4 regions of the Variovorax sp. PMC12 genome follow, and region 1 is predicted to be linked to each of the others. Evidence: predicted binding sites of a transcription regulator. Region 1 holds the regulator's gene; each other region holds the start of a gene.

Region 1 (7,199 bases):
TTGACCCGCTGGCGCGATGCGCCCAGCAGCTGCGCCAGTTCTTCCTGCGCCAGCTGCAGGCCGATGCGCATCTGGCTGCCGTCGTCCAGGTTGGGCACGCCGTAGCTGCGCACCAGGTGGATGAGCTGCTTGGCCAGCCGCGCCCGCAGGGGCAGGGTGTTGAGGTCTTCCACCAGCCCGAACAGCGTGCGGATGCGGCGCGCCTGCAGCCGCATCAGCGCTTCGTACAGCTCCACGTGCGACGCCAGGATCTTCTGGAAATCGGCGCGCGCCACGCAAAGAATGGTGCTGTCGCCGTGCGAGTAGGTGTCGTGCGTGCGCCGGTCCCCGTCGAACATCGCCACGTCGCCGAACCAGATGCCCGGCTCCACGTAGGTCAGCGTCACCTGCTTGCCGGAGACCGCCGTCGAGCTGACGCGCACCGCGCCCTTGGCGCAGGCGATCCAGTGATCGGGCGGGTCGCCGCGGGCGGCGATCAGGTCGCCGTCCTTGTAGCGTTTGACGAAAGCACATCGGAGGATGTCGTGCCGTAGCGATGGAGATAGGGAAGAAAACCAGCGACCACTGTTGATCGCTTCACGTTCTTCGATGGTAAGAATGGGGTCGTCCATTGGTCTGTCCTCTCGGCGACTGAAAAGCTGATGGGTGTCACGGGAGCGACGCGGCGCGCGGTCACTCGTACTGCGGCGGCTTCTTCTCGAGGAACGCGGCAATGCCGATGCCCGCGTTCGGATGGTGCAGGTTGCGCACGAAGTGGTCGCGCTCCTGCGAGAGCTGCGAAGCCAGCGTGGCGCCGCGCGCGTCGCTCAGCAGTTCCTTGATGCTGGCCAGCGAGTTGGGCGCCCGGGTATTGAGCTTGCCCGCCAGCGCCAGCGCGCCGGCCAGCGCCTGGCCGTTCTCGGTCAGCTCGTTCACCATGCCCAGCGCATGCAGGCGCGGCGCGCCGATGCGCTCGCCGTTCATGAGCCATTCGCTCGCCAGCTGGCGCGGCAGCTGCTGGCCCAGGTGCCAGCTCAGGCCGCCGTCGGGCGACAGCGCCACGTTGCTGTAGGAGGCCGCGAAGATGGCGTCGCGCGCCGCCACCACGAAATCGCAGGCCAGCGCCAGCGAGAAGCCGGCGCCGGCGGCGGCACCCTCGACCGCCGCGATGATCGGCTTGGGGAAGGTGCGGATCGAGTCGATCCAGTTGTGCAGCCCCTCGATGCTCTCGGCCTGCACCGAGCGGTCGAGTTGGCGGTTGGCCAGCAGCCGCTGCAGCGAGCCGCCGGCACAGAACCATTCGCCTTCGCCCACGATGACGACGCTGCGGATCTCCGCGCTGCCCTCGGCGCCGTTGAGCGCCTCGATGCCGGCGGCGTAGATCTCGGGGCCCAGCGCATTGCGCTGGGTCGGGTTGGAGATGGTCAGCACCATGGTGCTGCCTTCGCTGGTGCTCTTGAGTTCGGCGGTCATGGTCTGCCTGCTTATTCTTCTTCGTGCAGCAGGCTCAGGCCCAGCGCGCCGCGGCGGCGCAGCCACGGGCTCGGGCGATAGCGCGGATCGCCATACACCGTCTGCAGGTTGAACAGCACCTCGAGCATGTTGGTCGGGCCGTAGAGGTTGCCCATGGCCAGCGGGCCGCGCGGGTAGCCCAGGCCCAGCTGCACCGCGGTCTCGAGGTCGGCCGGCGTGCACACGCGCTGCTGGCACATGTCGGCTGCGATGTTGACGATGGTGCCGATCACGCGCTGCGTGACGAAGCCGCCGCTGTCGCGGATCACGCTTACCGCCTTGCCGTCGCGCGCGAAGAGGGCGTGCGCGGCGTCGCGGATGTCGCGGCGCGTGGCCGGATTGGTGGCGAGCACGCGGCGCTTGGTGGCGGCGTCGTCGATCAGCATGTCGATGCCGATGGTGCGCGTGGCGTCCAGGCGCTCGACGGCGGCGACCGTGGTCACGTCGAAGCCCAGCGGTGCCACCAGGATCAGCGAATGCGGCGCGGGCGCGGCGCCGCTGTCGATCTGCGCGCCCAGCGTGTTCACCAGGCGCAGGAGTTCGGCGCGGCGCGCCGCGCGCGGCGACACCCACACCGACGGCGTGCCGTCGACCACGGGCGCGGGGGCCTCGGGCGCCTGCTGCATCACGCCGTCGGCGTAGCGGTAGAAGCCTTCGCCCGTCTTGCGGCCCAGCGCGCCGGCGGCCAGGCGCTGCGCGGTGATCACGCTCGGGCGGAAGCGGGGTTCCTCGAAGTACTGGTGGTAGATCGACTCCATCACCGGGTGCGACACGTCGAGCGCCGTCAGGTCGAGCAGCTCGAACGGGCCGAGGCGAAAGCCCGCCTGGTCCTTGAGGATGCGGTCGATGGTGGCGAAATCGGCCACGCCTTCGCTGACGATGCGCAGCGCCTCGGTGCCGTAGCCGCGGCCCGCGTGGTTGACGATGAAGCCGGGGGTGTCCTGCGCCTGCACGGCGCTGTGGCCCATCTGCCTGGCGTAGCCTGCCAGCTGCGCGCAGACCTCGGGGGCGGTCTTGAAGCCGGCCACCACCTCGACCACCTTCATGAGCGGCACGGGGTTGAAGAAGTGGAAGCCCGCAACGCGCTCGGGGCGGGCGAGCCCGGCCGCAATGGCCGTCACCGACAGCGACGAGGTGTTGGTGACCAGCGTGGCGCTCTCGGCCACCACGCCTTCGAGTTCGCGGAACAGCTTGCGCTTGACTTCCAGGTCTTCGACCACGGCCTCGACCACCAGGTCGCAGCCGGCGAGCGCCTGGATCGAATCGACCGCCTTGACGCGGGCGATGTACGCATCGCGCGCGGCGGCGTCGATCTTGCCTTTTTCGTGCAGCTTGTTCCATTGGGCGGCGAGGGCTTCGCGGCCGCGCTCCGCGGCGCCCGCGAAGCTGTCGAGCAGCAGCACTTCGCTGCCCGCCTGGGCGGCGATCTGCGCGATGCCGCGACCCATGGCGCCGGCGCCTATGACGCCGATTCGGGTGTAGTTCACTGTCATTTGCTGAAGATTTTCGCTGGTTGAGGGGTATCCGGCCTGCCGCGCAGGCGTCGACGCAAGCGCTGTCGTCACCTGCGATTTTGCAGTTGCGCGCGGGCGGGGCGTGACGGGTTTTACGCGGGGGCGCGATTTCAGGCCGGGCGGCGGCTGCGGTCGATGGCGGTGCTGAGCGAGATGGCCACCAGCATGACGCCGAAACCGACCCAGCTCATCCAGGCCGCCGCGTCGTGCGCCAGCAGCCAGCCGCCGAGCGCAGCGCCCACGGCCTGGCCTGTATAGATGCCGGAGCTGTTGAGCGCCACCGAGCCCGGCGCGAGGGCCGGCGCCAGGCCCACCAGGCGGGCCTGCTGGGCCGAATTGGTGGCGAAGCAGCCCAACCCCCAGGGCACCAGCAGCACGGCCAGCCAGGCGAGCGTGGAAGCGGTCGGCCACAAGAGCAGACTCAGCGCGATCAGCGAGGTAGTGACCAGCACCATGCGCCCGGCCCCGACGCGGTCGATGAAGCGGCTGACCACCATGTTGCCGATGAGCCCGCAGGCGCCGAACAGGGCCCACATCACGCTCAGCGTGGTGGCGTCCGCGCCGAAGCTCTGCTTGAGGATGGGGCCGAAATAGCTGAACAGCACGAACTGCCCGGCGCCCTGCAGCGCCGTCACCGCCACGATGCCCATCAGCACCGGACTGCGCAGCACGCGCGACCAGGCGGCGGCGGTGAGTGCCGCCGGGCGAATGCCGGCGGGCAGGGTGAGCCAGATCGATGCCGCGCTCACGACGCTGAGCAGCGCAACCGCCACGAAGGCCATGCGCCAGCCCAGGTGCCCGCCGATCAGCGCGCCGATGGGCAGTCCCAGCACCGAGGCCATCGACCAGCCCAGGAACACGAAGGTGACGGCGCGCCCGCGCTGCTCGGGCGGTACCAGCAGGCCGGCGCAGGCTGCGGCCTGGGGCGTGAAGATGGCCGGCGCGATCACCGTGAGCATGCGTACCGGCAGCAGCGCGCCGAAGCTCGGCATGAGCGCCGCGAGAGCGTGGCCCGCCGCATACCAGAGCAGGGTGAGCGCGAGCAGCTGGCGGCGGTCCCACCCCGCGACGGCGGCGGCCAGCAGCGGCGCGCCGATGCACATCACCGCCGCCGCGGCGGTGATCAACTGGCCCGCGGTGGCGACCGAAATGGCCAGCGAAGCGCTGATTTCATTGAGCGTGCCGGGCACGACCATCACGCCCGTGCCGATCACGAAGTTGCCGACCAGCAGCGCCCAGAGCGCACCCTTGGGCGCGGGCCGGCTCACCGGCGAACCTGCAGCGCGCCGGGATTCACGATGTTCGTGGGATTGCCGTTGATGTAGCTCACGACGTTGTCGAAGGCCTGGCCGAAGTAGCTCTCGTAGCTCTCCTGCTCGACATAGCCGATGTGCGGGGTGCAGATGCAGTTCTCCAGCCGCAGCAGCGCGTGGCCCTGCAGCGGCGGCTCGCTCTCGAAGACGTCGATGGCGGCCAGCCCGGGGCGGCCACGGTTGAGCGCCGCGAGCAGCGCGTCGGCCTCGACCAGCTCGGCACGCGAGGTGTTGACGAACAGCGCCGTCGGCTTCATGCGCGAGAGATCCTCGAGCGTGATGAGACCGTTGGTTTCGTCATTGAGCCGCAGGTGGACCGACAGCACGTCGGCGGCCGCGAAGAACTCCTGGCGGTTCTGCGCCACCTGGAAGCCGTCGGAGCGGGCCTTGGCGCAGCTGGCTTCACGCCCCCAGATCACGACCTGCATGCCGAAGGCTTGCCCGTAGCGCGCGACCAGCTGGCCGATGCGGCCGTAGCCCCAGATGCAGAGCGTCTTGCCCTTGAGCACCGAGCCCAGCCCGAAATTGGGCGGCATCGAGGCCGACTTGAGGCCCGATTGCTGCCACGCCCCGTGCTTGAGGTTGCTGATGTATTGCGGCAGCCGGCGCATGGCGGCCATGATGAGCGCCCAGGTGAGCTCGGCAGGTGCCTGGGGGGAGCCGGAGCCTTCCGCCACGGCGATGCCGCGCTCGGTGCAGGCCGCCACGTCGATGTGGCCTGCGACGCGACCCGTTTGCGAAATGAGCTTGAGCTTGGGCAGCTTCTCGATGAGCTGCCGGGAGATCTGTGTGCGCTCGCGAATCAGCACGATCACGTCGGCGTCCTTGAGGCGAACCGAGAGTTGCCCGATGCCCTTGACCGTGTTGGTGTAGACCTTGGCTGCGTACGCGTCCAGCTTGGCGGCGCAGCGCAATTTGCGCACGGCGTCCTGATAGTCGTCGAGGATCACAATATTCATGGCGTGCCATTGTGCCTCGCAGCATTGGGATGTCGCACCCCCGAACGTTTGGATACCCACTGCCGACGGGCTCTCCCAGGGGGCCGCGCCTCAGTGCAGGCGTGTGGAGCGGGGCGCGGTGACCATGGCTTCGGCCGCTTCGAGGGCCGCCAGACGGTCGAGCTCCGCGCACACGTCGTCCATGCGGCCGGAGATCACGACACGGTTGCTGCGCTGCTGGCCCTTTCCGTCGACCACACGCACCACGCGCAACGGGCGCGCCGGTGCGGTGGCTGCGGCCGCCGGTGGCGTCGCGCCGCAAGACGGTCGCACCGCGACATAGCGCAGGCCGGCGGAACTCTCGCTGTGGTCGAGCGGGGTGTGGCGATGGGGGCGGCGTGCCTGAATCAAACGGTTGGCGAGCGATTGCAGCGGCATCCAGAAATCAGCGATGGCGAGGAGGGCGATTCCCATGTGAACTCCAAAAAAGTATGAGGTTGAACACAGGCAGGATTTCTTGAATCGGCCGCGACAGGGTGATGGCGACTTCGCGCCATACGCCCGCCACCTGTCGCGGCCGGGTGAGTGCTGCTGCCAGCAGGCCTACATCAGCATGGTGTTGCGGATGAGGCCCACGGCGAGGCCTTCGATCTCGAAGGGCTCGCCGGGCTGGACGATGATGGTCGGGTAGTCGGGGTTCTCGGCGTGCAGCTCGATGACCTGCTTGTTGCGTTTCAGGCGCTTGACGGTGACCTCGTCGCCCAGGCGCGCCACCACGATCTGCCCGTTGCGCGCTTCCTTGGTGGCCTGCACGGCGAGCAGGTCGCCGTCCATGATGCCGGCGTCGCGCATGGACATGCCGCGCACCTTGAGCAGGTAGTCGGGCTGGCGCTGGAACAGTGTGTTCTCGACGTAGTAGGTCTGGTCGACGTGCTCCTGCGCCAGGATGGGCGAGCCCGCGGCGACGCGGCCGATGAGCGGCAGCGCCAGTTGCGCCATGCCGGGCAGCGAGAGCGAGAACTGGCCGCCTTCGCGGTGGCGCGTTTCGTTCAGCGAGCGCAGGGCGTCGCCCTTGAGGCGGATGCCTCGCGAAGTGCCGCTGACGAGTTCGATGACACCCTTGCGGGCCAATGCCTGCAGGTGCTCTTCGGCCGCGTTGGCCGACTTGAACCCGAGTTCATTGGCGATTTCGGCGCGCGTGGGTGGCGCGCCGGTTCGGGCGATGGCGCTCTGGATCAAGTCCAGGATCTGCTGCTGGCGGGCTGTAAGCTTCACGGCGAACTGCATATGTGGTTCCTTGCGGCACTGGCTAGATATCCAGTACCTGTATTTTTAACCAGTTTTAAAAAGTTGACAAGACATGCCTGATTTCCCCTCGCCTGAACTGCGCCGCGTGGTCGTGCTGGGCACCGGCGGCACCATTGCCGGCAAGGCCGCCAGCAGCGGCGACAACATCGGCTACACGGCCGGGCAGGTAGGCGTAGTGGACCTTCTGGGCGGGATCGAGGCGCCCCGGGGCGTGACGCTGGTGGCGGAGCAGGTCGCGCAACTGGACAGCAAAGACATGTCCCTCGAGACCTGGCAAAAGCTCGCGCAGCGCTGCGCGCACTGGCTGGCCGAGCCCGACGTGGCGGGCGTGGTGATCACGCACGGTACCGACACGCTGGAGGAGACGGCCTTCTTCCTGCATTCCGTACTGGCGTGCGCGAAGCCTGTGGTGCTGACCTGCGCCATGCGCCCGGCGAGCGCGCTGTCGCCCGATGGTCCGCAGAACGTGCGCGATGCCATCGGCGTGGCTCTGGCAGCGGGTGCGAAAGGGGTAATAGTGGTGTGCGCCGGCGCCATCCACAGTGGCGCCGACGTGCAGAAAGTGCACACCTATCGGCTCGATGCCTTCGCATCAGGCGATGCAGGCGTGGTTGGCTATGTGGAAGAAGGTGAAG
Region 2 (7,199 bases), 2.8 Mb from region 1:
CCTTGCTGGTGCGGCTCCGAGCAGTGCCGCGGCACGCTGCTGACGCCCAAGGATGAGGACGAAGAAAAGAAAAAGAAGAAGAAAGACAAAAAGAAAGCCGAGAAGAAGGCCGAGAAAAAAGAGGCCGAAAAGAAAGAAGCCAAGAAGGCCGAAAAGAAGGCCGGCAAGAAGGCTGAAAAGAAAAAATCCGCCAGGAAGGACAAGTCCGGGAAGGACTGAACATGGGCAGCACCACCGCCGACTGGTTCGAAGACCGGATCGCCGCGGCGGTCGCCCCGCTGCTGCCCGGCTTCACCGTCGAGGCCGTGGCCGAGATCGATTCCACCAACACCGAGCTGATGCGCCGTGCGCGCGCCGGGCATGTCGAGCCCGTGCTGCTCGTGGCCGAGCACCAGACGGCAGGGCGCGGCCGGCTGGGCCGGCCCTGGCAGAGCGCACCGCGGCAGGAAGCCTCGGGCTCCCTGCTGTTCTCGCTGGGCCTGCCGCTGGCGCCCGCCGACTGGTCCGGCCTGTCGCTGGCCGTGGGTGTCAGCGTGGCCGAGAGCCTCGACCCCTCCGGCGCACACAAGGTCGGCCTCAAGTGGCCCAACGACGTGTGGGTCAACGACAGCAAGCTGGTCGGCATCCTCATCGAGACCGCGCTGCCGTCCAGCGGCCGGCCCGATGCGTCGCGCTACCTCGTGATCGGCATCGGCGTGAACATCGGCGCGCGCGATGCCGACGGCATGCGCACCCCGCCGGCCTGGCTGCGCCAGTGGCGCCCCGATGCCAGCGCGCCCGAGGTGCTGGGCGAGCTGGCCCCGCCGCTCGTGCAGGCCGTGCTGGATTTCGAGGCGCGCGGCTTCGCGCCTTTCGCCGAACGCTTTGCCGCGCGCGACGTGCTGCGCGGCCGTGAAGTGGCGCTCAGCGACGGCACCACCGGCCTGTGCGAAGGCGTGGCCTGGGGCGGCGAGCTGCAGGTGCGCACCGACGCCGGGCTGCAGCTCATATCGAGCGACGAAGTGAGCGTGCGCCCTCGCGGCATGGCGTTCTGACCGGCCGATCCGCATGAAGCTGCGTCTTCTGCTCGTCGTATTGCTGCTGGCCAACGCCGGCTACTTCCTCTGGGCGCGCGGCGATCTCGCCGGCTTCGGCCTGGCGCCGGCGGGGCTCAACGAGCGCGAGCCGCAGCGTCTCGCGCGGCAGATCCGGCCGGAGTGGCTGCAGATCCGCAACGACGCGAAGCCTGCCGCGCCGGCTCCGGCTCCAACCCCGGCCCCCGCAGCTGCCGCGCCCGCGCCCTCCCCCTGACCATCAGGCTCAAACGGGCGCCTCGGCCTCGAAGCGCACCGTGAAGAGCGCCCCCGGCGGATGCTTGCCGGGATGCGCATCCTCCAGCCTCACCTGCGCGCGGTGCTGGTTCGCGATCTCGCGCACGATCGGCAGCCCCAGCCCGGAGCCATCGGCCTCGTTGCCGAGCACACGGTAGAAAGGCTCGAACACCAGCTCGCGGTCGGCCTCGGCGATGCCGGGGCCGTTGTCCTCCACCTGCAGCAGCAGCACGTGGCCGAAAGGGTCGGCCAGCACGCGCACGGTGATCAGGCCCGGGCGCTCCGGCGTCGATGGCGTGTAGTTCAGCGCGTTGTCGACGAGGTTGCGCACCAGCTCCTTCAGCAGCGTCTGGTTGCCGTCGAACATCACGCCGGGCGCGCCCGCCTCGGCGCCGTCGTAGCCCAGGTCGATGCGCTTCTCGATGGCCCGCGGCACCGCCTCGCGCACCACCTCGATGGTGAGCCGCGCCAGGTCGCAGGGCTGGTGGTGCACGTTGGCGCTGTTGCCTTCGGCGCGCGCCAGCGACAGCAGCTGGTTCACCGTGTGCGTGGCGCGCTTGCTGGCGCGGCCGATCTGCTTGAGCGACTGCTTCAGCTCGTCGGCGTTGGCGCCTTCGCGCTGCGCCAGGTCGGCCTGCATGCGCAGGCCCGCCAGCGGCGTCTTGAGCTGGTGCGCCGCGTCGGCCAGAAAGCGCTTCTGCGTGCCGATGGAATCGTTGAGCTTGTCCAGCAGCTCGTTCACCGAAGACACCAGCGGCACCACTTCGAGCGGCACCGACGATTCGTCGAGCGGGCTCAGGTCGCCGGGGCGCCGTTCGCGGATGCGCGCCTCCACCACCGACAGCGGCTTGATGCCGCGCACCAGCGCCAGCCAGATCAGCAGCACCGCCAGCGGCAGGATCGCGAACTGCGGCAGCAGCACGCCCTTGATGATCTCGGCCGCCAGCACCGACTGCTTCTCGCGCGTCTCGGCCAGCTGCAGCAGCGAGGGCGGCACGTCGTCGCTGCCGCTGGCCAGCCACATCGAGGCCACGCGCACCGGCTGGCCGTGCACGTCGCTGTTGTGCAGGAACACCTGGTTGGGCGGCAGCGGCTCGTCGAGGCCGGGCTGGGGAATGTCGCGCTCGCCGCTCAGCAGCGTGCCGTGGCCGTCGAGCAGTTGGTAGTAGACGTGGCCGGCGTCGTCGGCCCGCAGGATCTCGCGCGCCGACTGCGAGAGCACGAACTGCGTGTGCCCTTCCTTCACCGTCACCAGTTCGGCCAGCGCCTTCACGTTGTGCTCGAGCGCGCGGTCGAAGGGCGCGTTGGCGATGCCCTGCGCCACCAGCCAGGTGACGCCGATGCTCACCGGCACCAGCAGCAGCAGCGGCGTGAGCATCCAGTCGAGGATCTCGCCGAACAGCGAGCGCTGCGCGCGCTGGAAAAGCTTCACCGGGCTCGCTCCCAGGCTTCGCGCATGAAAAGGGGCATCAGTTCTGGATCTTCTCGAGGCAGTAACCCAGCCCGCGCACCGTGGCGATGCGCACCGGGCCCTTCTCGATCTTCTTGCGCAGCCGGTGGATGTACACCTCGATCGCGTTGAGGCTCACCTCCTCGCCCCATTCGCAGAGGCGGTCGACCAGCTGGTCCTTGCTCACCAGCCGGCCGGCGCGCTGCAGCAGCACTTCGAGCAGGCCGAGTTCGCGCGCCGACAGCTCGATCATCTTGCCGTCGATGGTGGCCACGCGGCCGGCCTGGTCGTACACCAGCGGGCCGTGGCGGATGGCATTGCTGGTTGTGCCCATGCCGCGGCGCGTGAGGGCGCGCACGCGGGCCTCGAGTTCCTGCAGGCTGAAGGGCTTGGCCATGTAGTCGTCGGCGCCGTTGTCCAGGCCCTTGACGCGCTCTTCCACGCTGTCGGCCGCCGTGAGCACGAGCACCGGCAACTGCGAACCGCGCGCGCGCAGGCGCTTGAGGATCTCGATGCCGTGCAGGCTGGGCAGCCCGAGGTCGAGGATCAGCAGGTCGAATTCGTCATGGGTCATGAGCGCGGTGTCGGCCTGCGAGCCGTTGGCCACATGGTCGACCGCCGCGCCCGAGGTGCGCAGGCTGCGCAGCAGGGCATCGGCCAGCACCTGGTCGTCTTCGGCAATCAGAATCCGCATATGCGCCACCTCCGGCCTGTTTGGGTGTCGGGCGCCCGGCGGCGCCGTCGACGTTTGTCTCTGCCTCGAAGTCTAGCCCGCTGTATAGGCTTCCAGTCCGATGGTTACCACGGTGGCGATGTCGTCGCCCACGCTGCTGCGGAACTCGCGCTCGGCCTGCGTCACCGCGCCGTGGAAGGCGTCGAGCCAGGCCAGCCCGTCGGCCGTGAACAGCACGCGCCGGGCCCGCGCGTCGAGCGGATCGGGGCCGCGCGTGACCAGGCCCCAGGCCTCGCACTGGTCCACCAGGGCGCCCATCGCCTGCTTGGTCATGCCGGCGCGCTCGGCCAGCTCGGTGAGGCGCGAGCCCTCGCGCGCCAGGTGCCGGGTGATGTGGATGTGCGCCGCGCTCACCTGCGCGCGCGCCGCGAGGTTCGACAACGCCAGCGGCACGTCGACGTCGTGCGCCATCAGCTCCAGCACGCGCTCGTCGAAACGGCGCATGGCGTGGCCCAGCAGGCGGCCCAGGTGGGTCTGCCGCCAGGCGTCGGGATCGGTCGGAAAGGCGGTTTCGCTCATGCGCCGAATGGTAAAGCAAACTGACCAAAAAACAGGTTTACGCAGCGGCATCAGCCCCTACACTACTGTTCAAGCATCCAGCCTGTGGTTAAAAGCAGATGGGTGAAACCAGACACAAACCGTTGATATTCAAGGAGTTTCCACATGGACGCAGTCGTCAAGGGCGCAAGCATCTCGGTCGCCAACAGTGAAAAAGCCAAGGCGCTGCAAGCCGCGCTGGCCCAGATCGAAAAGCAGTTCGGCAAGGGCACGATCATGCGGCTCGGCGAAGGCGAGGCGCTGGAAGACATCCAGGTGGTCTCCACCGGTTCGCTGGGCCTGGACATCGCGCTGGGCGTCGGCGGCCTGCCGCGCGGCCGCGTCATCGAAATCTACGGCCCTGAATCCTCGGGCAAGACCACGCTCACGCTGCAGGTCATCGCCGCCATGCAGAAGCAGGCCGGCACCTGCGCCTTCGTCGACGCAGAACACGCCCTCGACGTGCAATACGCCCAGAAGCTCGGCGTCAACCTGTCCGACCTGCTGATCAGCCAGCCCGACACCGGCGAACAGGCCCTCGAAATCGTCGATTCGCTGGTGCGCTCCGGCGCGGTGGACCTGATCGTGGTCGACTCGGTCGCCGCGCTCACGCCCAAGGCCGAAATCGAAGGCGAAATGGGCGACTCGCTGCCCGGCCTGCAGGCCCGCCTGATGAGCCAGGCGCTGCGCAAGCTCACCGCCACCATCAAGAAGACCAACTGCATGGTCATCTTCATCAACCAGATCCGCATGAAGATCGGCGTGATGTTCGGTTCGCCCGAAACCACCACTGGCGGCAATGCGCTGAAGTTCTACGCCTCGGTGCGCCTGGACATCCGCCGCATCGGCACCATCAAGAAGGGCGACGAGGCCATCGGCAACGAAACCAAGGTGAAGGTGGTGAAGAACAAGGTCTCGCCCCCGTTCAAGACGGCGGAGTTCGACATCCTGTTCGGCGAAGGCATCAGCCGCGAAGGCGAGATCATCGACATGGGCGTGACCGCCAAGATCGTCGACAAGTCGGGCGCCTGGTACGCCTACAACGGCGAGAAGATCGGCCAGGGCCGCGACAACGCCCGCGAGTTCCTGCGCGAGAACCCCGAGCTGTCGCGCGAGATCGAGAACAAGGTGCGCGAGTCGCTGGGCATTCCGCTGCTGGCAGCCGATGCCGGCTCCACGCCCGAGAAGCCGCAGAAGGCCGCCAAGGCCGAGAAGGCGGACAAGGGCGAGTAACAAGCCCCCGAGCGCGGTCCCCTGCCGGGCCGCGCGAGCGGTTCCCGCATGGCATTCGACGCCCCGTCCCTCAAAGGCCGCGCACTGCGCCTGCTGAGCCAGCGCGAGCATTCGCGCCTGGAGCTGGAGCGCAAGCTCGCCAAGCATGAAGAAGAGCCCGGCACGCTGGCCAAGGCGCTCGACGAGCTGGCCGCCAAGGACTTCATCAGCGAGCCGCGCGTGGTGGCCTCGGTGCTCAACCAGCGCGCGGCCCGCTCCGGCGCGCTGCGGGTGAAGCAGGAACTGCAGGCCAAGGGCATCGCGCCCGAGGCCATCGCCGAAGCGGTGGCCGGCCTGCAGGAAACCGAGGTGGAGCGCGCCACCGCCCTCTGGCGCCGCCGCTTCGACGCCGCGCCCGCCGACGCGAAGGAACGGGCCAAGCAGATGCGATTCCTGATGGCGCGCGGTTTCTCGGGCGCCGTCGTGTCCAAGGTACTCAGGAGCGACTTCGATGAAATCGACGACGAATGAAGGCAGTGCTGCCGTCCAGTCCCGCGTCATCACGCAGCGCGTGGCCTGCGAATGGCGCCGCGCCTACGTGCTGGCTGCCGATCCGAAGCGCCTGCCCGACTGGGCCAGCGGCCTTGCGAAGAGCGCGCTGGTGCCGCACGGCGACCACTGGATCGTGCGCACGCCCGAGAGCGGCGACGCCCGCATGCGCTTCGCACCGCGCAACGACTTCGGCGTGCTCGACCACTGGGTCGCGCCCGAAGGCGTGCCCGAGGTCTACCTGCCCTTTCGCGTGATCGGCGTCGGGCCCGACGCCTGCGAGCTGCAGTTCACGCTGCTGCGACAGCCGCACATGGACGATGCGGCCTTCGAGCGCGACGCCGGCTGGATCGCGCGCGACCTGCAGTCGCTGCGCAGCCTGATCGAAGCCGACTGACCGGCCGGCTCAGCCGCGCAGCACCAGCGGCGTGAACTTGCGCCGCGCCTTCAACTGGTCGGCGTCCCACTCGATGCCCAGCCCGGGCGTTTCCGGCGCCACCGCATGTCCGTCCTCGATGCGCAGGCGGCTTGTCGTCAGGTCGTCGAGCTGCGGGATGTATTCGACCCAGCGCGCATTCGGCACGGCGGCGCACAGGCTCACGTGCAGCTCCATCAGGAAGTGCGGGCACATCGCGATGTTGTGCGCCTCCGCGAGGTGCGCGATCTTCAGCCACGGCGTGATGCCGCCCACCCGCGCCACGTCGGCCTGAACGATGGAGCAGGCGCCCTGCTGGATGTATTCCGCGAACTGCGACGGGTGGTACATCGATTCGCCCACCGCGATCGGCACCGAGGTGCTGGCCAGCAGCTGCGCATGCGCGCGCACATGCTCGGCCGGCATCGGCTCCTCGAACCACGCGAGGTCGAGCGGCGCGTACTGGCGCGCACGGCGGATGGCCTCGGCCACGGTGAAGCTCTGGTTGGCATCCACCATCAGCTCGAAATCCGCGCCGACCGCTTCGCGCACGGCCGACAGGCGCGCGATGTCCTGCGCCACATGCGGCTTGCCGACCTTGATCTTCGCGCCCAGGAAGCCGTCGGCCCTGGCGGCCAGTGTCTGCTCCACCAGCTGCGCGGGCTCGATGTGAAGCCAGCCGCCTTCGGTGGTGTAGACCGGCACGCGCTGCTGCGCGCCGCCGGCCAGCTTCCACAGCGGCAAGCCTGCCGCCCGCGCGTTGCGGTCCCACAGCGCGGTGTCGATCGCCGCCAGCGACAGGCTGGTGATCGCGCCCACGGCGGTGGCGTGCGTGTGGAAAAACAGGTCGCGCCAGATGGCCTCGTACTGCTGCGGGTCGCGCCCGATCAGCCGCGGCGCCAGGTGGTCGTTCAGCAGCGCCACGATGGACGAGCCGCCCGTGCCGATGGTGTACGTGTAGCCGGTGCCCGACGAGCCGTCGTCGCAGCGCAC
Region 3 (7,199 bases), 2.2 Mb from region 1:
CGGCAGGCTGGCCGACGGCGACGAGGCGGCGCTGTTGTCGGCCTTCTTCTCGTCCTTGGAGGGAGCGAATTTCTTGAGTTCGTCCTCGGATGCCTCGAGCGTGGGCACCTTGCCGGAGCGCTTGCGGGTGTCCAGCGTGGCGACGAATTCTTCCTCGCTGGGCATCTCGTCGCCTTCGAAGCGGTCCATCAGTTCGCCGTTGAAGAACACGGTCAGGTGGCGTTCCTGCGGTTCCACGCCCTGGCGGCGGATGGTGAAGACGTAGTCCCAGCGGTTGTTGTGGAAAACGTCGCTCAGCAGCGAGGTGCCGAGGATTTCGCGCACCTGCTGGCGCGACATGCCGGGCTTGAGCGCCGCGACCTGTTCCTTCGAGACGAAATTGCCCTGCACCACTTCGACTTTGTAAGGAGTGACGGCCGTCAGGGCGTTACGCGTGCGCTCGCTGAAACCGCTGCAGGCACCGAGGCCGAGCGTCGCGGCGATGGCGGCGACCAGCAGCCAGGGACGGCGTTGGAGAATGGCAGGCATGGGAGGAAGGGGGGTAGCGATATGATCGGCCATTGTAGCGGCTGCCCTTTTCAGGGCCTTTGCCGCAGCCAAGGGCGCAGGAATCAACATGGCCAACATCGACGAACTCAAGAATACCGGCCTCAAGGCCACATTGCCGCGGCTGAAGATCCTCGAGATCTTCCAGACCGGCAGCCAGCGGCACATGACCGCGGAAGACGTGTTTCGCGTGCTTCTGAACGAACACTCGGACATCGGCCTGGCCACCGTCTACCGCGTGCTGACCCAGTTCGAGCAGGCCGGCATCCTCGAGCGCAGCCATTTCGAGAGCGGCAAGGCCGTCTACGAACTCAACGAAGGCACGCACCACGACCACCTGATCTGCACCTCGTGCGGCAAGGTCGAGGAGTTCTACGACGCCGAGATCGAACGCCGCCAGCAGATGATCGCCAAGGACAAGGGCTGGATCCTGCAGGACCACGCCATGTCGCTCTACGGCCTTTGCGGGGATTGCGCCAGGAAGCGCTGAACCCGCACCTGTTCCCGCGGCAGGAAGCCAAAGAAAAAAGGGGCGAATGCCCCTTTTTTGCTTTCAGTCGTTGTCGCGGGCGTTTTCCATCGCCTTGTGGTGGCGTGCCACGAAATCGGCATAGGTGTCGATGCCGCGCAGCTGCAGGATGGAGTTGCGCACCGCCGCTTCGACCAGCACGGCGATGTTCCGCCCGGCCACCACCTGGATGATGACCTTGCGCACCGGGATGCCCAGCACGTCCTGCGTGAGCGGTGCCGAGGGCATGCGTTCGTAGTCGCGCTCGAAGCTGTCGCGACGCACCAGGTGCACGATGAGCTTGAGCCGCATCTTCCGGCGCACCGCCGTCTCGCCGAAGATCGCGCGGATGTCCAGCAGGCCGATGCCGCGCACTTCGAGCAGGTTCAGCAGCAGGTCGGGGCAGCGCCCCTCGATGGTGTTCTGGTTGATGCGGTAGAGGTCGACCGCGTCGTCGGCCACGAGGCCGTTGCCGCGCGAGATCAGCTCCAGGCCCAGCTCGCTCTTGCCCAGGCCCGACTCGCCCGTGATCATCACGCCCATGCCCAGGATGTCCATGAACACGCCGTGCATCGACGTGCGCTCGGCGAAGTGCTTGGACAGGTAGGCGCGCAGCAGGTCGATCACGAAGGCCGAGGATTCGCGCGTGGCAAAGAGCGGCAGCTGCGCGCGCTCGCAGATCGACAGCAGCTCGTCGGGCGCGGCCTGGCCGTCGGCCAGCACCAGCATCGGCGGCTCCAGCGTGACGATGCGGGCAATGCGGCGGGCGCAGTCTTCCTGGCTGCCGCGCGTCAGGTAGGCCACTTCGCGCGCCCCCAGGATCTGCACGCGGTACGGATGGATGTAGTTGAGGTAGCCGACCAGGTCGGCCGCCGACTGCGCGCGGCTGATGACTTCGGGGTCGAACTGGCGCTCTGACGCCCCGAGCCCGGCGAGCCATTCCCAGCGGAGCGACCCGCGGAACTCCTCGAACATGGCATCGGCGCTGATGACGGTCGGCTTCATGCGTTCAGGAGATGGCGCTCACGCACCAGATTTGGGGCAGGCCAGAATACCGCGGAACCGGCTTTGCCGGGCCGCTGGTATTGCCCCCGGTAGGGGGTTGGCGAAGCGACACGAAGTGCGCGAAGCCTGGGAGCGAGCCACAGCTCAGGCGATTTGGGTGGAGTGCCAGCCGGCGATGAGGCCGTGCAGGGCGGCGGCGTCGGTGCTGGACTTGATCTGTTCGCGCAGGCTGGAGTCGCTCAGCAGCTCGGCGATTTCAGAGAGGATTTCGAGGTGCTTCTGCGTGGCCGCTTCGGGCACCAGCAGGAAGATCAGGAGCGCGACGGGCTGTTCGTCGGGGGCGTCGAAGCCGATCGGGTTGGCCAGCTGGAACACGGCGGCCATCGGCGCCTTGAGGCCCTTGATGCGGCCATGGGGAATGGCGACGCCGTGGCCCAGGCCGGTGGAGCCGAGGCGCTCGCGCGCAAACAGGCTGTCGGTGATCAGGGCGCGTCCCAGGCCGTGAAGGCTTTCGAACAGCAAACCTGCTTCTTCGAAAGCACGTTTCTTGCTAGTAGCGTCAACGCTCACAAGCACTTGAGCGGGCGGCAGGATGGACGCGAGGCGATTCATGGTGGGTGCAGAGCGGGGGCGATTATGCACCCGCTTGGTAAAAACCCCCAGTCCCCCTATTTACTTTCTGTCTACACGTGGTCCGCAGGCCTCGTCCGCCCTCTGAGCGAAGGCAATGCCCCAGCGCAATAGTCGGAAAACAAAAAGCCGCCCGAGGGCGGCCTGTGGGGGGAGCCGAGGGCTCCGGTTTACATCAGGCGCTTGGGCGCCGCGTGATGGTGGTCCTGCAGGCGATCCTTGTGGCGGACCACCTGGCGGTCGAGCTTGTCGACCAGCTCATCGACCGCAGCGTAGAGATCAGCGTGGCTCGACTCCGCGAACATGTCATTGCCCTTGACGTGAATGTTGCACTCCGCCCTTTGGCGGCGTTCCTTTTCCTTCTGCTTTTCCACCGTGAGGATCACCTTGACATCGACTACCTGGTCGAAATGTCGCGTGATCCGGTCCAGCTTGCTCGTGACGTAGGTGCGCAAGGCAGGTGTGACGTCGAGGTGATGACCGCTGATCGTCAAATTCATGAATGACCTCCTGGAATTGACGGTTGGGGAAATGACCGCACTCCGGAATGGAGCTTGGCCGGCGAAACAGGTGTGTGGGGAAGCGGGGAGAGAAGAAGAGACTGGGTAAGAAGAAGAAATCTGGGAAGGTCGATTCACTATGCCCAAGCTGTCACGCTATTGCAATACCGGAGTTGCCCAAAGCTGCGCGCGCATCGCGTGCTTCCTGCGGCACGCTAGCGAATCAATAGCAGCATCCGCGCGCGGGACAGGCGCCGCGGCGTTTCGCTCAAAAATGTTTCAGCAGGAAAGACCCCGAAACCCTGCCGCCGTGAGGGCCAGCGGACGGGCTCAGCGCCAGGCGGCGCGCATGCGGTTTCGCAGGTCGATCACGGCAGCGGGCGGCGGCACGGCCGGCGGCCGCTCGGGTGGCGGCGGCCAGGTCTGCTGCTCAAAGCCCGCGAGGTCGGCATCGGCGATGAAGCGCGTGCGGTTGGCATACAGATGCCGGTCGCCGCGCGCCGACTGCTGCGTGACGTAGAAGCGCTGCGGCACCAGCAGGTGCAGGTGGTCGCGCGCCCGGGTCATCGCCACGTAGAGCAGGCGGCGTTCTTCTTCGAGCTCTTGCGCGCTCTGCGCCACGTCGGCCGGCAGGCAGCCGTCGACCACGTTGATCACATGCACCGAGTTCCACTCCTGCCCCTTGGCCGAATGGATGGTCGAGAGGATCAGGTAGTCCTCGTCGAGCAGCGGCGGACCCGGGCGGTCGCTGGTGGCCTCGGGCGGATCGAGCGTCAGTTCGGTCAGGAAGCGTTCGCGCGACGCGTAGCCGGCGGCCAGCCGCGCGAGCTGCTCGACGTCGGCGCGCCGCACGCCCGAGGTGTCCTCGTACAGCCGCTCCAGGTGCGGCTGGTACCAGGCCATCGCCACCTCCACGTCGGCCGGCCATGCGAGCGCAGGAGAGCGCAGCGCCTCGTAGGCCTTGGCGAAATCGGCCCATTGCTCGCGCGCCGCGGAAGGCGGCACGAAGTCGCGCACTGCGGCCACCGGATCGGCGGCCTGGTCCATCGCGTCGAGCAGCCGCGTGCCGGTGACGGGCCCGATGCCCGGGATCAGCTGCGTCACGCGAAAGCCCGCCATGCGGCCGCGCGGGTTCTGCGCGAAACGCAGCACCGCGAGCAGGTCCTTCACATGCGAGGCCTCGAGAAACTTGAGCCCGCCGAACTTCACGAACGGAATGTTGCGCCGCGCCAGCTCGAGCTCGAGCGCCGCGCTGTGCGACGAGGTGCGAAACAGCACCGCCTGCGACTTCAGCGCCAGCCCGCCCTCGCGGTGCGCCAGCACCTTGTCGGCCACCCAGCGCGCCTGCTCCGCCTCGTCGGGCACGAGCACCAGCAGCGGCTTGCCGGCCGATGGCTTGTCGGTCCACAGCGTCTTGGCGTGCCGCTCGGCTGCTTGCGCGATGACGCGGTTCGAGGCGTCGAGGATCGGCTGCGTCGAGCGGTAGTTGCGCTCCAGCGTGACCACGCGTGCGTCCTGCGTGAACTGCGACGGGAAGTCGAGGATGTTGCGCACCGTGGCGCCCCTGAACGAATAGATCGACTGCGCGTCGTCTCCCACCACCGTCACGCCGCGCCCGTCGGGCTTGAGCGCCAGCAGGATCGAGGCCTGCAGCAGGTTGGTGTCCTGGTACTCGTCGACCAGCACATGGTCGAAGCGCGCGCCGACGTGCGCGGCCAGCGCGGGCTCGGCGACCATGCCGGCCCAGTAGAGCAGCAGGTCGTCGTAGTCGAGCACGTTCTGCTGCTGCTTGGCCTCGACGTAGGCGCCGAACAGCTTCTTCAGCTCGGCCTCCCATTCGCCGCACCACGGGAAAGACTCCCGCAGCACCTCGGCCAGCGGCGCGCGCGTGTTCACGCAGCGCGAGTAGATCGACAGGCAGGTGCCCTTGCGCGGAAAGCGGTTGACGGTGGAAGACAGGCCCAGCTCGTGGCGCGCCAGCCCCATCAGGTCTTCGGCGTCGCCGCGGTCGTGGATGGTGAAGTTCTCGTCCAGCCCGATCTGCGCGGCGTACTCGCGCAGCAGCCGCGCGCCGATGCCGTGGAAGGTGCCTGCCCACGGCAGCGAAGGCGGCGCCTCCGACTTCAGGCCCAGCACCTTCGCCAGCACCTGGCCGGCGCGCCGCCCCATTTCCTGCGCGGCGCGGCGCGAGAAGGTCAGCAGCAGCAGGCGCTGCGGATCCACCCCGCCGGCAATCAGGTGCGCGACGCGGTGCGCCAGCGTGCTGGTCTTGCCCGACCCGGCGCCGGCGATGACCAGCAGCGGCCGCTCGTCGCGCTCGGCAATCGCCGCTCCCACCCCGTGCTCGACCGCCGCGCGCTGCGCGTCGTTGAGCGTGGCCAGCGCGGCGGCCAGGCGCTCGGCCTGGGTCGTCGGGGCGATGGAAAGAACGGGGGACGCAGCGGTCTGCATGGGCACGACTTTACTGTATGCCCGTCCAGTCCAGCCACCTTGCTGCCATGTGGCCGGTGACATAATCGCGCCTCGCTGCAACCGGAGACTCTTCCCATGGAAACCGCCCCGTCTCGGCAGCTTTCAACTCCCTTTCACTGACGCGTTTCCCTCACGCACGTCGGGCCCGGGAATTGAAAGCGCCCCTCCCTCGCCCATCGTCCAGTCACCCCCGGGAGTGAGCCAATGCTCAACATCTTTACGCTCGCCAACGGCCGCCTCGTCCAGGAAGAGATCGAGGCGCTCGAAGAGCTTTCCAAGTTCCAGCCGATCTGGGTCGACCTCGAATCGCCCACGCTCGAAGAGAAGCGCTGGATCAAGCAGTACTACGGCCTGTCCATCCCCGAAGACGCGATGGACGAGGACATCGAGGAATCCGCCCGCTTCTACGAGGAAGACAACGGCGAGCTGCACATCCGCTCCGACTTCCTGATCGACGACGACGAGAACCCGCGCACCGTGCGCGTCGCTTTCATCCTGAACCAGCACAACACCGACCTGCGCAGCCGCGGCGTGCTGTTCTCGATCCACGACGAGGACGTGCCCGTGTTCCGCCTGCTGCGCATGCGCGCGCGCCGCGCACCGGGGCTGATCGAGGACGCCAAGGAAGTGATGCTCAAGCTGTTCGACGCCGACGCCGAGTATTCGGCCGACACGCTCGAGAACATCTACGACGAGCTCGAAGTGGCCGGCAAGAAAGTGCTCTCGGGCAACGTGAGCGACGAGCTGGCCGGCGAGGTGCTCGGCGCCATCGCGCGGCAGGAAGACTTGAACGGCCGCATCCGCCGCAACGTGATGGACACGCGCCGCGCGGTCAGCTTCATGATGCGCAGCAAGATGCTCAACGCCGAGCAGTTCGAAGAGGCGCGCCAGATCCTGCGCGACATCGAGTCGCTGGACAACCACACGGCCTTCCTGTTCGACAAGATCAACTTCCTGATGGATGCGACCGTCGGTTTCATCAACATCAACCAGAACAAGACCATCAAGATCTTCTCGGTGGCCAGCGTGGCGCTGCTGCCGCCCACGCTGATCGCCAGCATCTACGGCATGAACTTCAAGTTCATGCCGGAGCTCGACTGGGCCATGGGCTATCCGTATGCCATCGTGCTGATGGCGGCCAGCGCGCTGGTGCCGATGTGGTACTTCCGCCGGCGCGGCTGGCTCAAGTAGCCGCGCCACTACCCGCGTCTTGCGCGGGCAGCGTGGCCAGCCACGCGCCCACCAGCGCGAGACTGTAGCGGCTCGCCACCTCCACCACGAAGCGCGCGAAGTCGCCATGCGCGGCATCGTCGGCGCGGTCCGAAATCGTGCGCATCGCGGCAAACGGCACGCCGTAGTCGTGACACACCTGCGCCATCGCAGCGCCTTCCATCTCGACCGCGAGCGCATCGGGCAGCTCGCGCTGCAAAGCCTCGCTCTCCCCGGTGGTGGAGACGAAGCGGTCGCCGCTCACCAGCAGGCCGCGATGCACGCCGGGCTGCCGGAGGCTGAATTCATCCACTGCCTGCTGGCCGACC
Region 4 (7,199 bases), 1.4 Mb from region 1:
CCCCACCAGCCGCTCGTGCACGCGGCCGACCACCACCATCAGTTCCTGTCCGGCGCGCTCGCAGAGGCTGCGCGCCTGCGCCAGTGTGTCGGGCGCGAAATAGACGTGGGCGTGGTACTGGGCGTAGAGGTTTTCAGGGCGGCGTGGCATGGTGGGCTCATTGTGGACCCGGGCGCGGGTCCAGGTGAAAACGCCCGCTGTAGCGGAACACGTCGCCGAACCAGCGGTGGCGCAGCAGCATCTTCATGGTGAAGCGGTCGGCGTCCTGCGGGTCGGGCCGCTCTTCCACGTAGGCGGTGCCCAGCAGGAGCCCCAGCGGCAGCGGAATGCGCAGCCCCGCCACGCGCCAGATGTAGCCCCGGTCGCGGAACACCAGCGCGCCTTCTTCCGCGCTCACGGCCAGCCGCATGCCGATGCCGAAGCGCACGTACTCGATCACCTCGCTGCCCCGGCGCGCGTCGTGCGCCATGTACGAGCGGAAATGGAAGGGCGGCCTGCCCGGAAAGCGGAAGACCCGGTCCCAGTGGAGCGTGGCGTCGTCGGGGCGGCAGCTGTAGTGCACTTCGATGGGCACGTCCTTGCCCTGATGCGGCACCAGCGCGCCGAACAGCCGGCCGAGGGGCATCAGCAGCGCGGCCCAGCGGGCGTGCCAGACCTCGCTCATGGTGCCGCGCACGCACACGTGGTCGTCGGAGAACGGTGCCATCGCGTAGTGGCGGCGGATGACGTCGCCGAGTCGTTCCCAGGCGGGGCCGAGCGCCTGCTGGAAGACCGGTGCGGTGGGCGGCATCGTCGTCATCCGGCCGCCGCCGCGCCGGCCGTGGCTTCGGCGCGTGCCTTGTAGAAGCGCAGGATGTTCTCGGACGCGTCTGCCAGCAGCAGGTGCATGACGCGGTCCGCATACCAGTTGAAGCTGGTGCTCATGCGCCACGACACCGCAACGCGCAGCTCGGTGCCGCCGTCGCGCGGCGTCAGCGTGTAGGTGGCGTCGCGCAGGTCGAAGTACTGGCCGCCGATCATCACGTGATCGTCGAGCGCACCGGCCGGGAAAGAGTCGGGCGAGAAGCGGAAGCGCCACTTCAGCTGGCGCTTGGGCTGCCATTCGGTGATGATTTCCTCGAAGTGCACGTTCTTCTGCCACTGCACCTGGCGCACGCGGCCTTCGGGCGTGTCGACCGTGACGCCCGACACCGGCATCGGCACGCCGATGCGGTAGGCCCAGGCGTCGCCGACTTCGGCGGGACGGATGTCGCGCGCGGCGTTCAGCTCGTGCCACACGCGCTCGGCCGGCGCGGCGATGAAGAGCGTGCGCGACGTGTTCGACAGCCGTTCGGGGTTGGGCAGCTGCGGCTCGATGGCGCCGAGCACCAGCGGCAGCACCGCGAAGCTGTAGATGGCCTGCTTCGGCCAGTTGGTGATGCGGCACACGATGCCCATCGCCAGTCCGCCGACGCTGCCCATCACCGCGAACAGCGGCACGATGACGACGGCGCAGATCAGCCCCTCGATGAACACCGCCAGCGTGCCGCCGACGAAAAGCGCCGTTGCCACCCACGGCGCCCAGAGGTAGTAGCCCCAGCTGCGGCGCTCGATGCGCTCGGCCATGTACACGGTGACGGCGCCGCACAGCGCGGGCACGAAGTACACGAAGGAGCCGAGCATCGGCGAGAAGCGCTGGCCCGGGCCGCCGCTGAAAATGATGCGAAGCACCAGCGCGATGGCCGCGCCCGCCAGCATCGGCCAGAACCATGCGAAGGGCATGGCGCCGCGGGATTGGGGCGGCAGTTCGCCGGGTGCCTGGTCTGGCGCGAGTGCGGCGAGCCTGCTGTCCTGGTTGTCGTCTTGCATGCGTAGCTTTCTGCTGGTTGTTTCTTCTCGTGTTCGCTCAGCCGGCACTGCGCGTGGCCGTGACCATGCAGTAGTCGAAGTCGCGCCAGAACATGCCCAGCGCCAGCGCGTAATAGCTGGCCACGATGTGCTTGCGCCGCCACGCGCCGAGCTTGCCGCGCGCCTTCCAGAGTTCGACCAGGGTGAAGCGCGTGGCCAGCACCGGAATGTGCAGCGCGCTGGGCGCGACGCGCCAGCGCAGCGACTTGCACTCGATGTCCTCGAAGCCGTTGTCGCGCAGGGCGGCGATGAAGTCGTCGCGAACGGCCAGCGTTGGCACGGCCCAGCTGTCGGCCCACAGGCGGTGCAGCCAGCCGGCCACACGGCCAGGCTTGCGGCGCAGCAGGAAGCCGTCGGCCACCGCCAGCCGGGCGCCGGGCTTGAGCAGGCGCGCGGCCTCGCGGATGAAATCGGCCTTGGCGGTGCCCTCTGCATAGCAGGCGCTCTCCAGGGCCCAGGCGCCGTCGGCCTGCGCGGCGGGCAGGCCGGTGCGGGTGTAGTCGGCCTCCACGTGGGCCATGCGGTCGGCCACGCCTGCCGCCGCATCGAGCCTGGCGGCGATGCTGTTCTGCACGGCCACGTTGGTCACGGTCACTGCGTACAGCGACGGGTTGTTGCCCACCAGCGTGCGCGCGGTGGCGCCGGCGCCGCAGCCCATGTCGATCACGCAGCGGCGGGGCGCGGCGCCGGGTTGCGCATCGCCAAGCCGCAGCGCGCGGCCGACCACGCGGTTCATCTCGACCAGCATGCCTTCGCGCCTGAACGGGTTCAGCCCGGCGCGCCAGAAGCCGAAGTGCATGTTGTAGCTGGGGCTCCAGGCGCTGTAGTCGAACGCGACTTCGGTGAAGTAGACCTGGGTGTCTTCGGCGGTGATGGAGGTGCCGGCAGGTGCCTGTGCGGGCGCTTCGAGCGGAAGGTGGAAGTCGGGCTGGAAAACTGTGGGCATGGCTGTTCCCTCGGGTGGTGTTTTTTCTTCAGAGGCGGCAGTTGCCGTCGTTGCAGGTAGGCGCGACGCGCCCCGCCAGCCGTGTCGCCAGCCAGCGCGGAATGCGGTAGCGGTTGCGCGCCAGCAGGGCATAGGCGCGGTCGGCCAGCGGCGCGACCAGCGGCAGGTCGAGCAGGCCGCCGCCGCTGGGCAGGCCCACCGCCGCGCGGCTCGCGCGGATGGCCGCCACGCCGACCAGCACCCGGCCCGTGGCGTCCACCGCGTGGATCGCGGCCATGAGCGCGTCGCGCGGCGCCGGCCCGTCGCTGAACGAGGCCGGCGAGCAATCGACGAACCGCAGCCGGCCCGCGGTGTCGCGCGCCCCCAGGTTGCCCATTTCGGCCGAGCAGATGGCGCAGCTTGCGTCGAAGTACAGGGTCAGCGGATAGGCGGGAAGGGCGTTGCGGCTCATGGCATCCTTTGTTCTCGATATTTCTGTCAAAACAGAAATACATAGGCAAAAAAAGAGAAGGGTTCAGATCATCGGCAGGCTGGCGTGGTGTGCGTCGGGGTCTTCGTCCTTGCCGCCCTTGTCGCCGCGCACGAACTTCTGCACGCTGGCGCCCAGCGTCAGCACCTTGTCGAGCGTGCCCGGCGACAGCCGCAGCATTTCGTCGGCCCAGGTGGCGAGCTTGTTCATGAGGTCCATGGTGGAGCGGATGCGGTCCTGCGCATCGGGCGGTTCCTTCTGGAAATCGGGGCTCGAGACAAGTTCTCGGAGCACGCGGATGGTCGGGTCGAACTCGCGTTCCTTGCGCTCGCGCACCACGGTGCGGAACAGCTCCCACACATCGACGCTGGTCTCGAAATAGTCGCGCCGGTCGCCCAGCGTGTGGGTGACGCGTACGAGGTTCCAGGCCTGCAGTTCCTTCAGGCTGTTGCTGACGTTGGAGCGCGCGACGCCCAGCGTTTCGGACAGCTCCTCGGCATGCATCGGCTTGCCGTGGGCGAAGAGCAGCGCGTGGATTTGCGAGACGGTGCGGTTGACGCCCCACATGGACCCCATTTCGCCCCAGTGGAGGACGAACTTACGTTGAATTTCTGTGAGTTCCATGGCTTGGAGTTTAGGATTTGCGAAATTTCTGTCAAGAGAGAAATGTAAAAAGCGGGCAGTCGCAAGGAAACGGTGAAATACTGTACAAATACACAGTAACGAGATTCGCCATGCCCGCAGCCCACATCCCCATCCACGCCATCAAGGGCCGCGGCGCGGCTACGCAGCTTGCGCATCGCTTCTCCAAGGACGAGCGCAATGCCTTCGACGACGGCTGGGGCACGCTCGAAGACGGCGTGGCCGAGGCGCAGGAGCTGCAGCCCATCGCCACCGAGGTGCGCTTCGAAGACGTCAAGTCGGCGCTCAACGAGAACGACTCGCCCGACATCTACTTCGACCGCTCGCTCAACCCCTACCGCGGCTGCGAACATGGTTGCATCTATTGCTTCGCCCGGCCCACGCACAGCTACCTCAACCTGTCGCCCGGCCTCGACTTCGAGACCAAGCTGATCGCCAAGCGAAACATCGCCGACATGCTGCGTACGGAACTCGGGCGCAAGAGCTACCGGCCCAGCTACATCGCCATCGGCACCGCCACCGACTGCTACCAGCCCATCGAGCGAGACTTGAGGCTCACCCGCTCGGTCATCGAACTGCTGCAGGAAGCGCGGCATCCGTTCGCGCTGGTCACCAAGTCGAGCGCCATCGAGCGCGACCTCGACGTGATCGCGCCCATGGCCGCCGACCGTCTTGCGGCCGTGTACGTGACCGTGACCACGCTCGACGGCGAACTCGCCCGCAAGCTGGAGCCGCGCGCCGCGGCGCCGCACCGCCGGCTGCGCACCATCCGCACGCTGACCGAGGCGGGCGTGCCGGTCGGCGTGAGCGTGGCGCCGCAGATTCCCTTCGTGACCGAAGACATGGAACAGGTGCTCGAGGCCGCATGGGAAGCCGGCGCGCGCAGCGCCTTCTACACCGTGGTGAGGCTGCCGTGGGAGGTGGCGCCGCTCTTCAAGGAATGGCTGGCGCTGCACTATCCGCAGCGCGCCGACCGCATCATGGCGCGCATCCACGAGATGCGCGGCGGCAAGGACTACGACGCCGACTTCGCCACGCGCATGAAGGGCTCGGGCCTGTGGGCCGACCTGATCCACCAGCGCTTCGAGAAGGCGACCAACCGACTGGGCTACAACCGCGAGCGCATTCCGCTGGACATCACGGCGTTCCGGCCGCCTGGCGCCGCGGGGCAGGGCAGCCTGTTCTGAACGTCCGCGTGCCGGCTTCGCGAACCTTCTACACGTAGCCCAGCGGGAGCGCCGTGGTCTGCTTCAGTTCCTGCATGGCGAAGCTGGAGCTGACGTCGTGCAGGTTCGTGCCCGAGATCAGTCGCTTGTAGACGGCGTCGTAGGCGGCGATGTCCGGCACCACCACGCGCAGCAGGTAGTCCACGTCGCCGCTCATCCGGTAGAACTCGACCACTTCCGGAATGGCATGGACCGTGGCGGTGAAGCGGTCGAACCACTCCTGCGAGTGCGTGCTGGTCCGCACCGACACGAAGACCGTCACCGCCACGTTGACCTTGCGCGGGTCGAGCAGGGCCACCGAGCGCGTGATGACGCCCGCCTCCTTGAGCCGCTGGACGCGCCTCCAGCATGGCGTGGCAGACAGGCCCACCTGCTCGGCGATGTGCGCCACCTGCAGCTCGGCGTCTTGCTGCAGGAGATCAAGAATCTTGATATCTATGGAATCCAGTTTCATCAAATATCCTTGATTGAGCATTGGATTCCAATCTTATCGGCATAGGCAGCATAAAACGCAAGCCGCTGCTCCGCCCCGGGCGGCAGACTCTTCCGGGTGCGCGGCGCTGTCGCCCGCCACGCCCGCCAAGCCTGCAAACGCTTGCATCTCTTCTCCCGGAATCACCTGAATGGACATCTACCTCGACGCCAACGCCACCACGCCCGTTCTGCCTCGTGCCCGGGCCGCGGCACTCGCAGCCATGGCCGACGACTTCGGCAACCCCAGCAGCGTCCACAGCACCGGGCTGAAGGCGCGCGCGCTGATGGATTCGGTGCGCTCCCGCGCGCGGCGCCTGCTGGGCGCTCCCACGGGCGACCTGCTGTTTCTCAGCGGCGCCACCGAAGGCATCCAGACGGCGGTGCTGTCGGCGTTGAGCGCGCTGCGCGGCCGCGAGGACGTCGACTGCGTGCTGTACGGCGCGACGGAGCACAAGGCGGTGCCGGAAGCGATCAGCCACTGGAACAAACTGCTGGGCCTGAACCTGCGCGTGCTGCCCATCCCGGTCGGTCGAGACGGCCGCCATGACCTGCATTGGCTGCGCGCGCATGCCGCACGTGCCGGTCTGGTCTGCACCATGGCCGCCAACAACGAGACCGGCGTCGTCAGCGACCTGGACGGCATCGCCCAGGCGCTCGACGGGAGCCCGGCGCTGTGGATGGTGGACAGCGTGCAGGCGCTGGGCAAGCTCGAGCTCCGGCTCGAAGCCCTCCGCATCGACTACGCGCCGTTCTCGGGGCACAAGCTCTATGCACCGAAGGGCATCGGCCTGCTGTACGTGCGCGCCGGCGCGCCGTTCACGCCGTTGATGGCGGGCGGCGGCCAGGAGGGCGCATTGCGCTCGGGGACCGAGAACATGTCCGGCATCGCCGCGCTCGGCACCGTGCTGGAAGCGCTCGAAGACGGCCACACCTTCCGGGACGCGCGCACGCTGGAGGCGTACCGCGACCGCATCGCCGCCGCGCTGAAGGATGCGTTCCCCGGCGTGGTGTTCAACGCGCCCTTTGAACTGAGCTTGCCGACGACCCTCAATTTCTCGGTGCCCGGCCTCGACTCGAAGCTCCTGCAGGATCTGTTCGACGCGGCCGACGTGCGGGTGAGCGGTGGCTCGGCCTGCGGCGCGTCGAAGGCGCTGCCGAGCCACGTGCTGCAAGCCATGGGGTTGCCCGCCTGGCAGGCGGCCTCGGCCGTGCGCCTGTCGTTCGGGCCGGCCAGCGACGCGGCCTTCATCGACGAAGCCTGTGAAAGGATCGGCTCCTGTGGCGCTTCGCTGCGCGCAAGCTGCCTCAATACCGGCGCCGACACCTCCCGTCCGGGCGACGCGCTCGACGGCCTGACCCGCTTCGTGGCCGGCGGTGCATGCTGCTACCTCCTGGCGGATGCCGGCAGCCGGCGCTGCGTGGTCATCGATCCGCTGCCCGAGTTGACCGGCCGCATCGCGCAGCTGCTTCGCTGCCAGGACTACACGCTGGCCGCCGTGCTCGACACGCACAGCCATGGCGATCATGTTTCCTCGGTGGGCGAATTGCGCGCCGC

Evidence for each region. Region 1 encodes LexA, which represses DNA repair genes until DNA is damaged. Its sites were predicted from a motif close to ACTGTATNNNNATACAGT; they were not measured.
Region 2: a site for LexA is predicted at 4,077-4,094, ahead of recA (recombinase RecA). Genes of this name have one in related genera too.
Region 3: a site for LexA is predicted at 5,653-5,670, ahead of C4F17_RS16650 (ATP-dependent helicase). Genes of this name have one in related genera too.
Region 4: a site for LexA is predicted at 4,006-4,023, ahead of C4F17_RS27485 (PA0069 family radical SAM protein). Genes of this name have one in related genera too.

What each region holds. Positions count from the first base shown of each region.
Region 1 covers NZ_CP027773.1:1,395,594-1,402,792, reverse strand. Annotated here, with positions in the region: gene C4F17_RS06465 (Crp/Fnr family transcriptional regulator) at 1-611, opposite strand, end outside; gene C4F17_RS06460 (oxepin-CoA hydrolase, alternative type) at 673-1,452, opposite strand; gene C4F17_RS06455 (3-hydroxyacyl-CoA dehydrogenase) at 1,464-2,984, opposite strand; gene C4F17_RS06450 (MFS transporter) at 3,116-4,273, opposite strand; gene C4F17_RS06445 (D-2-hydroxyacid dehydrogenase family protein) at 4,270-5,277, opposite strand; gene C4F17_RS06440 (hypothetical protein) at 5,368-5,730, opposite strand; gene lexA (transcriptional repressor LexA) at 5,860-6,543, opposite strand; gene C4F17_RS06430 (asparaginase) at 6,617-7,199, shown strand, end outside.
Region 2 covers NZ_CP027773.1:4,235,795-4,242,993, forward strand. Annotated here, with positions in the region: gene C4F17_RS19570 (SET domain-containing protein) at 1-219, shown strand, start outside; gene C4F17_RS19575 (biotin--[acetyl-CoA-carboxylase] ligase) at 222-1,034, shown strand; gene C4F17_RS19580 (sporulation protein) at 1,048-1,290, shown strand; gene C4F17_RS19585 (sensor histidine kinase) at 1,300-2,742, opposite strand; gene C4F17_RS19590 (response regulator transcription factor) at 2,780-3,454, opposite strand; gene C4F17_RS19595 (MarR family winged helix-turn-helix transcriptional regulator) at 3,527-4,012, opposite strand; gene recA (recombinase RecA) at 4,157-5,263, shown strand; gene recX (recombination regulator RecX) at 5,312-5,773, shown strand; gene C4F17_RS19610 (polyketide cyclase) at 5,754-6,188, shown strand; gene C4F17_RS19615 (mandelate racemase/muconate lactonizing enzyme family protein) at 6,198-7,199, opposite strand, start outside.
Region 3 covers NZ_CP027773.1:3,597,075-3,604,273, forward strand. Annotated here, with positions in the region: gene C4F17_RS16625 (outer membrane protein assembly factor BamE) at 1-528, opposite strand, end outside; gene fur (ferric iron uptake transcriptional regulator) at 617-1,036, shown strand; gene hprK (HPr(Ser) kinase/phosphatase) at 1,100-2,059, opposite strand; gene C4F17_RS16640 (PTS sugar transporter subunit IIA) at 2,204-2,671, opposite strand; gene hpf (ribosome hibernation-promoting factor, HPF/YfiA family) at 2,860-3,189, opposite strand; gene C4F17_RS16650 (ATP-dependent helicase) at 3,520-5,640, opposite strand; gene corA (magnesium/cobalt transporter CorA) at 5,866-6,852, shown strand; gene C4F17_RS16660 (5'-methylthioadenosine/adenosylhomocysteine nucleosidase) at 6,845-7,199, opposite strand, start outside.
Region 4 covers NZ_CP027773.1:5,839,659-5,846,857, forward strand. Annotated here, with positions in the region: gene C4F17_RS27455 (DOPA 4,5-dioxygenase family protein) at 1-150, opposite strand, end outside; gene C4F17_RS27460 (DUF4166 domain-containing protein) at 158-790, opposite strand; gene C4F17_RS27465 (polyketide cyclase) at 796-1,848, opposite strand; gene C4F17_RS27470 (SAM-dependent methyltransferase) at 1,886-2,833, opposite strand; gene C4F17_RS27475 (thiol-disulfide oxidoreductase DCC family protein) at 2,862-3,284, opposite strand; gene C4F17_RS27480 (GbsR/MarR family transcriptional regulator) at 3,348-3,926, opposite strand; gene C4F17_RS27485 (PA0069 family radical SAM protein) at 4,037-5,131, shown strand; gene C4F17_RS27490 (Lrp/AsnC family transcriptional regulator) at 5,160-5,624, opposite strand; gene C4F17_RS27495 (aminotransferase class V-fold PLP-dependent enzyme) at 5,794-7,199, shown strand, end outside.